3 regions of the Acinetobacter sp. GSS19 genome follow, and region 2 is predicted to be linked to each of the others. Evidence: predicted binding sites of a transcription regulator. Region 2 holds the regulator's gene; each other region holds the start of a gene.
What was found. Region 2 encodes PhoB, which activates phosphate uptake and scavenging genes when phosphate is short. Its sites were predicted from a motif close to TGTCATNAANCTGTCATAA; they were not measured.
Positions count from the first base shown of each region.

Region 1: the regulator PhoB is predicted to act here: its motif matches at 1,477-1,495, upstream of PGW99_RS08435 (inorganic phosphate transporter).
Region 3: the regulator PhoB is predicted to act here: its motif matches at 1,373-1,391, upstream of PGW99_RS05020 (porin).

Region 1 is NZ_CP117520.1:1,754,209-1,757,494, forward strand. Features, by position in the region: gene PGW99_RS08435 (inorganic phosphate transporter) at 1-1,414, opposite strand, end outside; gene metH (methionine synthase) at 1,829-3,286, shown strand, end outside.
Region 2 is NZ_CP117520.1:2,306,564-2,309,849, reverse strand. Features, by position in the region: gene phoR (phosphate regulon sensor histidine kinase PhoR) at 1-1,066, opposite strand, end outside; gene phoB (phosphate regulon transcriptional regulator PhoB) at 1,076-1,786, opposite strand; gene PGW99_RS11025 (SDR family NAD(P)-dependent oxidoreductase) at 2,188-3,024, shown strand; gene PGW99_RS11020 (MATE family efflux transporter) at 3,055-3,286, opposite strand, start outside.
Region 3 is NZ_CP117520.1:1,042,042-1,045,327, reverse strand. Features, by position in the region: gene PGW99_RS05035 (NAD(P)-dependent oxidoreductase) at 1-485, shown strand, start outside; gene PGW99_RS05030 (YARHG domain-containing protein) at 568-837, shown strand; gene PGW99_RS05025 (HIT family protein) at 860-1,273, shown strand; gene PGW99_RS05020 (porin) at 1,532-2,650, shown strand; gene PGW99_RS05015 (DUF6231 family protein) at 2,875-3,286, opposite strand, start outside.

The DNA of each region.
Region 1 (3,286 bases), 550 kb from region 2:
TCATCGCCACAAGTTCCGCCGACATCCCTTGACCATAGGTCATGTGGTTTTTACCAATACGCTCACCGACGGTAACCACAATACGCTTCCAGCCCACCATGGTTCCAAGACCCAACGCTAAAGCAACTGCAACTTTTACCCAGGTCGGGATGTATTGCAGGAATGAATCCAGGTTGTCACGATAGTCTTCTACCACCTTGTCTTGTTGTTCATTCAACTTAGGTAAGGCTTTTGCTTTATCCAGACGTTTGAAGGCGGTCGTACTCAAATACATGTCGTTACGGATTTCCGCAACCTGTGCTTCAGGAATATCTTTCAGACTGCGGTAATCACCGACGCGCTCACCCAAATGGTTCGTCAAACTGGCCAAAGCGGGAACCACTTCAGGGTTGACTTGTTTCGTCTGGATGTATTTGGTCAATACGTCACGGGCTTTTTCATCGGCCATCTGGTCATGCTGGGCATAAAGAACAGTCGCCGTTTGTGCAGACAATTTTTCAAAAGACTGCAGATGCTGGTTGTCCAGATTCTTGTTTAATGAATACGCCATTGGTACCAAACCGATCAGAATCAACATGATCAGGCCCATACCTTTTTGACCATCGTTTGAACCATGCGCAAAGCTCACACCAGTACAGGTGAAAATCAGCAAGGCACGAATGAGTGGTGGTGGTGGCTTATTGCCTTCAGGTGGCTGGAACAGTTCCAACTGACGTTTGAAAATGGTTTTCACCAGCAAGAACACAATTGCAGCAAAACCGAAACCGATCAGTGGCGAGAACAACAATGCCTTACCCACCTTCATCACCTGATCCATATCCACACCACTAGCACCGCCGGTAGTATTCAACAGGTAATTCATCACCCCTACACCCAGAATCGAACCAATCAGGGTATGCGAACTCGATGCTGGAATGCCAAGGAACCAAGTTCCCAAGTTCCACAGAATCGCGGCGATCAGCATGGCAAAAACCATGGCAAAACCAGCACCACTGCCAACATTCATAATCAGTTCGACAGGCAACAGCGCGATAATTCCGTAAGCAACCGCACCACTGGCGATCATGACCCCAAGAAAGTTACAGAAACCGGCCCACATGACGGCAACAGGTGCAGGCAACGCATTGGTATAAATCACGGTTGCGACTGCGTTCGCCGTGTCATGGAAACCATTCACGAACTCAAAGCCCAAAGCGATCAGTAATGCCGTCGCTAATAGGATAACGGAATATAAGCTAAGCGCCGGTACATGAGAAAGGTCCGCACTCATCTGAAACGCGATATAAATCAACGTTGAAATGATGATTGCAAGAAACACCGGCATAAAGAATTTCGGTGTTGGGACATGCACATTCGTCGACCGTGTGGCGGATTGACCGGCTGAGTCTTGACGTGGAGAAGTATTCTGATTCATGCAGATAGCATTTAAAGGACAATAAAATGCCCTTATTGTTAAATTAAATTATGACAATTATATGACAAAAAGCTGTCATATAACGCCCTTTTTTAACAATTGCATTAATTTTGACTGTCATCCCACTGGATTGGACTATTCGTTATTCAACTTTAGAAAGTTCATCGAGTTTTAAATGGGATGTGACCGCTACAACAGCGGAAAAACATGCATCTGAATCAGCTCTATAACATGCTCAACCATGAAGAAGATGAGCGGAATATACGAATTCAATATTGCAGTTTGATGAAAAAACCGACGTGAATGCTTTGATTTGCAAGCGTCTAGCCCTGCCACCTCTTGCAAGCCATAAAAATCCGGATGAAACCTGCTATAATGCCGACCATTTTACATCCATCTGCACTGGGGTTCCTTATGTCCACGCTTGCCACCCTAAAAGAGCTTCTCGCCAAACGTATCCTGATTATTGATGGTGCCATGGGAACCATGATCCAACGCCATCAACTGGAAGAAGCTGACTACCGGGGTGAGCGTTTTTCCGACTGGGCGCATGACCTGAAAGGCAACAACGACCTGTTGGTTCTAACCCAACCGCAAATTATTCAAGGTATTCACGAAGCCTATCTGGATGCCGGTGCAGACATCATTGAAACCAACAGCTTTAACGGCACCCGCGTTTCCATGTCTGATTACCACATGGAAGACCTGGTACCAGAAATCAACCGTGAAGCCGCGCGTATTGCCAAAGCAGCCTGTGAAAAATACTCGACGCCGGACAAACCGCGTTTTGTCGCAGGTGTCTTGGGACCCACTTCACGGACCTGTTCGATTTCACCGAACGTCAACGATCCAGCCTTCCGTAACATCACCTTTGATGAACTGAAAGAAAACTATATCGAAGCAGCGCATGCGCTGATCGAAGGTGGCGCGGATATCCTGCTGATCGAAACCGTGTTTGACACCTTGAACTGTAAAGCCGCAATCTTTGCGGTAAAAGAAGTGTTCAAGCAAATCGGTTATGAACTGCCATTGATGATTTCCGGCACCATTACCGATGCTTCAGGCCGTACCTTAACTGGTCAAACGGCGGAAGCCTTCTGGAACTCGGTGCGTCATGGTGATCTTTTGTCGATCGGCTTTAACTGTGCACTCGGTGCAGATGCAATGCGCCCGCACGTCAAAACTGTTGCCGATGTCGCTGATGTGTTTGTTTCTGCGCACCCGAATGCCGGTTTGCCAAATGCTTTTGGTGGTTATGACGAAACACCGGAGCAAACCGCAGCCTTCCTGAAAGAATTTGCCGAAAGCGGTCTGATCAACATCACCGGTGGTTGTTGTGGTACCACACCGGATCACATTCGTGCGATCTACAATGCCGTGAAAGATATTGCACCGCGCCAGATTCCAGACATCAAACCAGCTTGTCGTCTCAGTGGTTTAGAACCGTTTAACATTTTTGACGACTCGCTGTTTGTGAACGTTGGTGAACGAACCAATGTCACCGGTTCAAAAAAATTCCTGCGTCTGATCCGTGAAGAAAATTTTGCCGAAGCCCTCGATGTTGCACGTCAACAGGTGGAAAGCGGTGCACAGATCATCGACATCAACATGGATGAAGGCATGCTCGATTCGCAACATGCGATGGTGCATTTCCTGAATCTGGTCGCATCTGAGCCGGATATTTCCCGTGTACCAATCATGATTGACTCCTCAAAATGGGAAATCATTGAAGCCGGCCTGAAATGCGTGCAAGGTAAACCGGTCGTCAACTCGATTTCCCTGAAAGAAGGCTATGATGAGTTTGTCGAAAAAGCGCGCCTGTGCCGCCAGTATGGTGCAGCAATTATCGTGATGGCCTTTGATGAAAAGGGT
Region 2 (3,286 bases):
TGTATTTGATGGCATTGGTAATCAGGTTGCTAAAGGCACTGGCCAGTTCAATATCAGAGCCAATCAAGTCACAATGGCTGTCAATATCCAGGTTCAGGGTATGACCAAAATCGACATTGTAGGCTTGTGCATCATCAAATACCTGATTCATCAGCTCGCGCATATCAATAATCTGGTTGCGATTGGTCTGGCTTTTGTTATTTTCTAGGCGTGATAGCAACAACAGGTCATTAACCAGTGCATTCATCCGTTTGGTTTGAGCCTGCATTTGGTCGAAGGCACGTTTCCAGCGCGGACTGATATCTTCCTGATCGGTAAAGGTTTCGATATAACCGCTGAGTACGGTCAATGGGGTGCGCAGTTCATGCGAGATATTGTCGACGAAGTCTTTACGCATTTGCTCCAGATTATGCATCCGGGTGACATCATAAGCGACCAATAGCCGGCTTTCGCCACCAAAACGTGTCAGTTTGATCTGTACATAGCGGTCTTCAAGCATGGAAGACTGCATTTTCAGGCCATCAGGTGACTGGTCGATATTGTTAAAATATTCGATAAAGTTAGGCTGACGCAAAATGGTCAGGATATTACGGCCACGATCCAGCGGCTGAATACCCAGGAGTTTTTCCGCAGCCGGGTTCCACCATTCCAGCTGATGCTGGTCATCAATCAGCGCCACTGCTTCGGCCAGTGCGACCAGTGAAGACTGGGCACGGTCAATTAAGCCGACCATTTCGGCCTGGACAATACGTTCCTGGCGTTGTGCACGGTAGACATTAAACAGTAAGGCTCCCCAGATGCCGCTCAGGTTGGGCGGTGCATCATAAGGGTGATGTGAAATCCAGTCATTGACCAGATAAAGAGACCGCATTTGCAGGACAAAAAACAGACCAAAACTGAGCAGAATGCAGATCCAGAGATAACCAATCCCGAAGCCAATCAAGCTTGCAATCACCAGGAAAAAGGCCAGTAAACGTAAGTCTTGTTTGGCAAAGGTCCACAAACTGCTATAGCGTGAGTTTTGATGATCACGCGCCAGTTCGGGGACAGGATAAGGTTCATACATAAAGCGATTTTAACCTGCTGCTAAATCTGCACGGGTCGAGAAACGATAGCCGGTGCCGCGTACGGTTTGCACAAAACGGTCCACACCATAAGGCTCCAGCACTTTGCGTAAGCGACGGATATGCACATCGATGGTACGGTCTTCAATATATACGTTGCCACCCCAGACCTGGTCAAGTAATTGGGCACGGGTGTAAGCACGTTCCGGATGCGTCATAAAGAACGCCAGTAAGCGATATTCTGTTGGGCCCATATCCAGAATATGGTTGCCGAAGCTGACACGCTGGCTAACCGGATCAAGGATCAGACCATTGGCATCAATGGTTTTTTCGCCACTTAGGGCATTGGCACGACGTAATACCGCTTTAATACGGGAAACCAGTTCACGGGTCGAGAACGGTTTGGTCATGTAGTCATCGGCACCCGCATCGAGTCCTTGAACTTTGTGGTCTTCTTCACCACGTGCAGTCAGCATGATGACTGGAATTTCAGCCAGATTCTCATCACGTTTGAGACGGCGGCATAAGTCGACACCGCTGACACCACCCGGCAGCATCCAGTCAAGCAGGATGAGCGCCGGACGTTGATCGACAATCATTTGATGGGCTTGTTTCGCATCTTCAGCCTGCAAGCATTGAAAGCCTGCCATATCCAGAGAGGTATGGATCATTTCGCGGATGGGAAGCTCATCATCGACGATTAAAATATAGTCATCTTTCACAGCGCAATATCCTATAGATGATAACGGTGGACCGTTTTTTATTTATGACAGGCTTATTACAAAGATTAATTATGACAATATCATTGCAGATGGTGATCATACAGAAATTTTCCTTAGTTTTTGTGACAAAACAATGTCGTGTTGCTTGATCCTAAAAGAAAACTGAATATGTAAATAAATATTATAAATTCATTAGCTTAAATTTAACTAAAATTAAACAAGAGCTTATTCCTGCATAAACCGTGGATTCGATCAGATCAGGAGGGTGGATGTAGTAGAGTTGCTTCAGTCAGCTATTCTTGAATCCTGCTGGAAGTGAGGTGGATGGGCTTGATTGACAGTCGTTGCAGGCAAAATTATAGTGGCGCGGCTGCTGTCAGGGTCAGATCCAAGGATGTCTAGTGAATACATTTCAGAATAAAGTCGCTGCGATTACCGGTGCCGGTTCGGGCATTGGTCAGCAATTGGCACTACGGCTGGCTGAGCAGGGTTGCCATTTGGCATTGAGTGATATTAATCAGCAGGGGCTGACAGCCACCCTGGATTTGATCAAAGACCTCAACGTGCGCGTTACCACCCAGATTTTTGATGTGGCAGATCGTACAGCGATGTATGCCTGGGCTGAACAGGTGGTACAGCAGCATGGTCAGGTGCATATGATTTTCAATAATGCAGGCGTTGCTTTGGCTTCTACAGTAGAAGGGGCCAGTTATGAAGAGCTGGAATGGATCGTCGGGATTAATTTCTGGGGTGTGGTGTATGGCAGTAAGGCCTTTTTACCGTATCTAAAACAGAGTGGAGATGGACATATTATTAACCTGTCCAGCCTGTTTGGCCTGACCGCCCAGCCGACCCAGTCTGCTTATAATGCGACTAAATTTGCGGTGCGAGGCTTTACCGAATCCCTGGCTCAGGAACTGCAACTGGAAAACTGTGGTGTGAGCGCCTTATGTGTGCATCCTGGCGGGATTCGAACTAACATTGCCAATGCCGCCCGGGTTAATGCCAGTCTGGCCGTGCAAAATCCTGAAGATGCAACGGGTGATTTTAACGAATTTTTACGGATGCCTGCGCAACAGGCAGCCGATGAAATTTTACAGGCGGTGCTGAAAAACAAACGCCGCGTGCTGATTGGCCGCGATGCCAAACTGCTGGATCTGATCCAGCGTCTGTTTCCTGCAGGTTATCAGCAGCTGATGGTCTGGGCCATTCGCTGGCGTGAGCGTTCGAAGCGCTAAACCCATCCAGCAGTATGACGTGACATAGCCTTAAACCAGATGCTGAATCACTTTTTTCTTCCAGACCCACTGATAATAGCTCCACTGTAGCAGGCACAGGCTAACAAAACCGCAGGCATAGCCAATCCAGATTCCGGGCAGTCCCCAGTAATGGCTAAACACGTAGGCACAGGGAATCTCAATCAGCACAATTGCGCTGATATTGAGCAGCATCGGGATCAGAACACTCCCGCTCGCACGCATGATGGACGCAAAAATGGCA
Region 3 (3,286 bases), 1.3 Mb from region 2:
TTATGGTGGGTGGTAATGTTACAGCCTTCGAACGTGCTTTACCCGCAATGCAGGCAATGGGTAAGCTCATTCAGCATGTGGGTGAATCTGGCGCTGGATTTGCTGTCAAGGCTGTGAACAATATGCTAATGGCGGTAAATTTGTGCGCTGTTGCAGAAGGCTTCTCCACCTTAAAAGCCCATGGTGTCAGTTTAAACGCCGCATTAGAGTGTATTAATGCCTCGAGTGGTAAAAGTGCCGTGACCGAAAGTGTCTTTCCGCAGCGCGTACTGAACCGACAATTTCCTCTTACATTTGCGCTTTCTTTATTGGCAAAAGATACAGGAATTGCACAAGATCTGGTTCGCGAAGCAAGGCTATCGACCCCTGTGATCGGATTAACACACAGTCTTATTCAGGCTGCCAATTCACTCGCCGAAGAACCGGGTGATTTTTCTACTGCCATCAAAATGTATGAATCTTGGAGTAAAATTACATTGGAGTAATGATTCGCCATTGAAAATTGAATCATTCAACCTAATACTTAAAGTGTGCAGATGTGCACTGAAATATTTAGAGGATAGCCTCATGAATAAATTTGCTGTTGCGATGATTGCTGTTTTAGCCAGCATGACGGCATTTCTTAGCCAAGCCGCAACGCCGGAGCAAGAATGTCAAAAGCTCAAAGATGATTACAATATCATCTACGCCTCTAAAGGTTTCTGTTTTAAAGATCCTGAAGCGAAAGCAAAGTTTGGCAATGAAAACTGTTATACCAGTAAGCCAAAATTTACCGAGAAAGAGCAACGACGTCTTGACGAAATCAAAGCACGTCAGAAAGAATTGAACTGTAAGTAATCCAACTTTCTAGGAATTAATAATGGCATACGATGATCAAAATATTTTTGCAAGAATTATTCGCGGTGAACTCCCTGCCATCAAAGTATATGAAGATGAGCAGGTTCTTGCATTCATGGATATTATGCCACAAGCAGATGGGCATACCCTGATCATCCCTAAAACGCCAGCCATGACTTTGCTTGACCTACCCGCAGAGGCAGCAGCTTATACCATTCAAATCGTACAGCGAATTGCACAAGCCATTGAAACAGCCTTAGATGCGCAAGGCATTGTGTTGATGCAACTCTCTGGCTCAAGCGCCGGTCAAACTGTACCGCATGTACATTTCCATTTAATTCCAAGCTCGGTACATGAACTTGGTAAGCATGCTGCCCAAATGGGTGATCAAGATCGTATCAAGCAACTTGCTGAAAAAATTAAGGCTGCTCTATAATAATCAATTCTAAAAAGGGAGCTTGGGCTCCCTTTTTTTTATTAACAATAAATTCAAAAACTTAAGACGCTCCACTCATTCTTATTACAATTTATTACGTGTCATCAAACTGTCATACTTTTTTCACGTCTCTGTCACAAAGTTTACAGATACTGCATAGCAAGTTGGTGAGCTTATGTAACGTTTTGTACAAAAGCACACTATAAAAAGCATGAGCAAGGCAAATGCCATTTTAAAAAGTGTTTTGGAGAAATCTCAATGAAAAAATTGCTTCTAGCAGCTGCAGTTGCAACAGTGGGTATGAGTGCAGCACAAGCGGCACCAACTGTGTACGGTAAACTAAACGTTTCTTTAGACCAAGTTGAAAATAACGGTTTTTTAAAAGATGCTGATACTACTGAAGTAAACTCAAATGCTTCACGTCTTGGTGTTAAAGGTGAAGAGAAACTCACTGAGAAACTTGCTGCTGTTTACCAAGCAGAATGGGAAGTGTCTACAGATACTGGTACTTCTGTTGGTGATAACAAAGATTCTAAAGGCACAGACTGGAAAGCACGTAACCGCTTCCTAGGTCTTAAATGGGCTGGTATCGGTACTTTAAAAGCTGGTTATTATGATTCTTACTTCAAAACTGCTGCAGGTAATGCACAAGATATTTTTAACGATCACAACCACCTAGATATCACTAACATGATGTATGGTGAAGATCGTCTTAAAAATGCAATCGGTTTTGAAACTGACAAGAAATTGCTTGGCGGTGTTCAATTCAACATCATGGCTCAACAAGGCGAAGATTCTACCACCGATTATGCTTCTAAAGGCCAAGAAGGCAAACGTGATGGTTTCGGCGATTCTATCTCTACTTCTTTAACTTATGACAATAAAGACCTTGGCCTTGCTCTAGGTTTGGCTGGCAACTTCGGTGTAGAAGGTAAGTATGCGGGTGCTAAAATTGCTGGTTTTAGCGAAAAATATTATTCTGACGCTGTTCGTGTAACTGGTTCTTATGATTTTGGTAAGATCGGTGCAAACGGTTTAGTTCTTGGTGCCTTATTCCAACAAGCTGAACCTACTGATGAGGTAACTGGTGCAGAAGGTCTTAAAGAACAATCATGGTTAGTAGCTGCAACATATAAAGTTCCTAACACTGCATGGGCTCTTAAAGCTCAATACCAATCAGCTGAAACTTCTGCTGACTCTTTAGCTGACGATGTAACAATCGATCAATATGGTCTTGGTGTTGATTACAACCTAAACAAACAAACTCGTTTCTACGGTGTTGTTGCTCAACAAAAACTTGATGGTGTTGCAATCGACCCACTAACAGAAGACGATAAAAAAACTGTATTCGGTATCGGTATGGAATACAGCTTCTAATTTCATGATTAAACGTTGATTCAAAAATAAAAGGGCTTTATGCCCTTTTATTTTTTGTCATTTAAAAAATTAGAAATTTTCAACTTTGCTATATCGTACTAAAAATCCTTTCACCCTACCCTACACTTCATTCATGAACTGTTCAGGCTGCTAAATTTTGGATAACATTTTCCTGCATACAGGTAATCAATACCCGTATTTTACCCATCAGCGTTGAAGAAAATTTACCAGCGATACTTATCCCAATTTTCTGGATTTGCCCAGAATTTTGAGTTAAACCAGTCGGGTACATGCTTATAAGTCAGAATATTAAATTGCCACAAAGCAAAATCGCTGTCATGGGCAGTTTTATCAATCAGCTGGGTAAAACCCAGCGCACGCAGAAGTTTTTCATCCTGCAAGCTGCTTACCACAACAATACGTTTCGCCATTAAGTCACGCAACTTCACTAATAGTTGTGATTTATGTATATCCATCAAATCACGCGTATCTGTTGTATCAAAGAGCACAAATGCCAGATCATAACGTTGTGTAAAAGGCAGATTTAAAAAATCAGTTACGTTAAAATAATTCCATTGTATCGTCGAGTTTAGGTCATCCTGAGCTAAATTCTGGCCTATACATAATGCAGTTTGA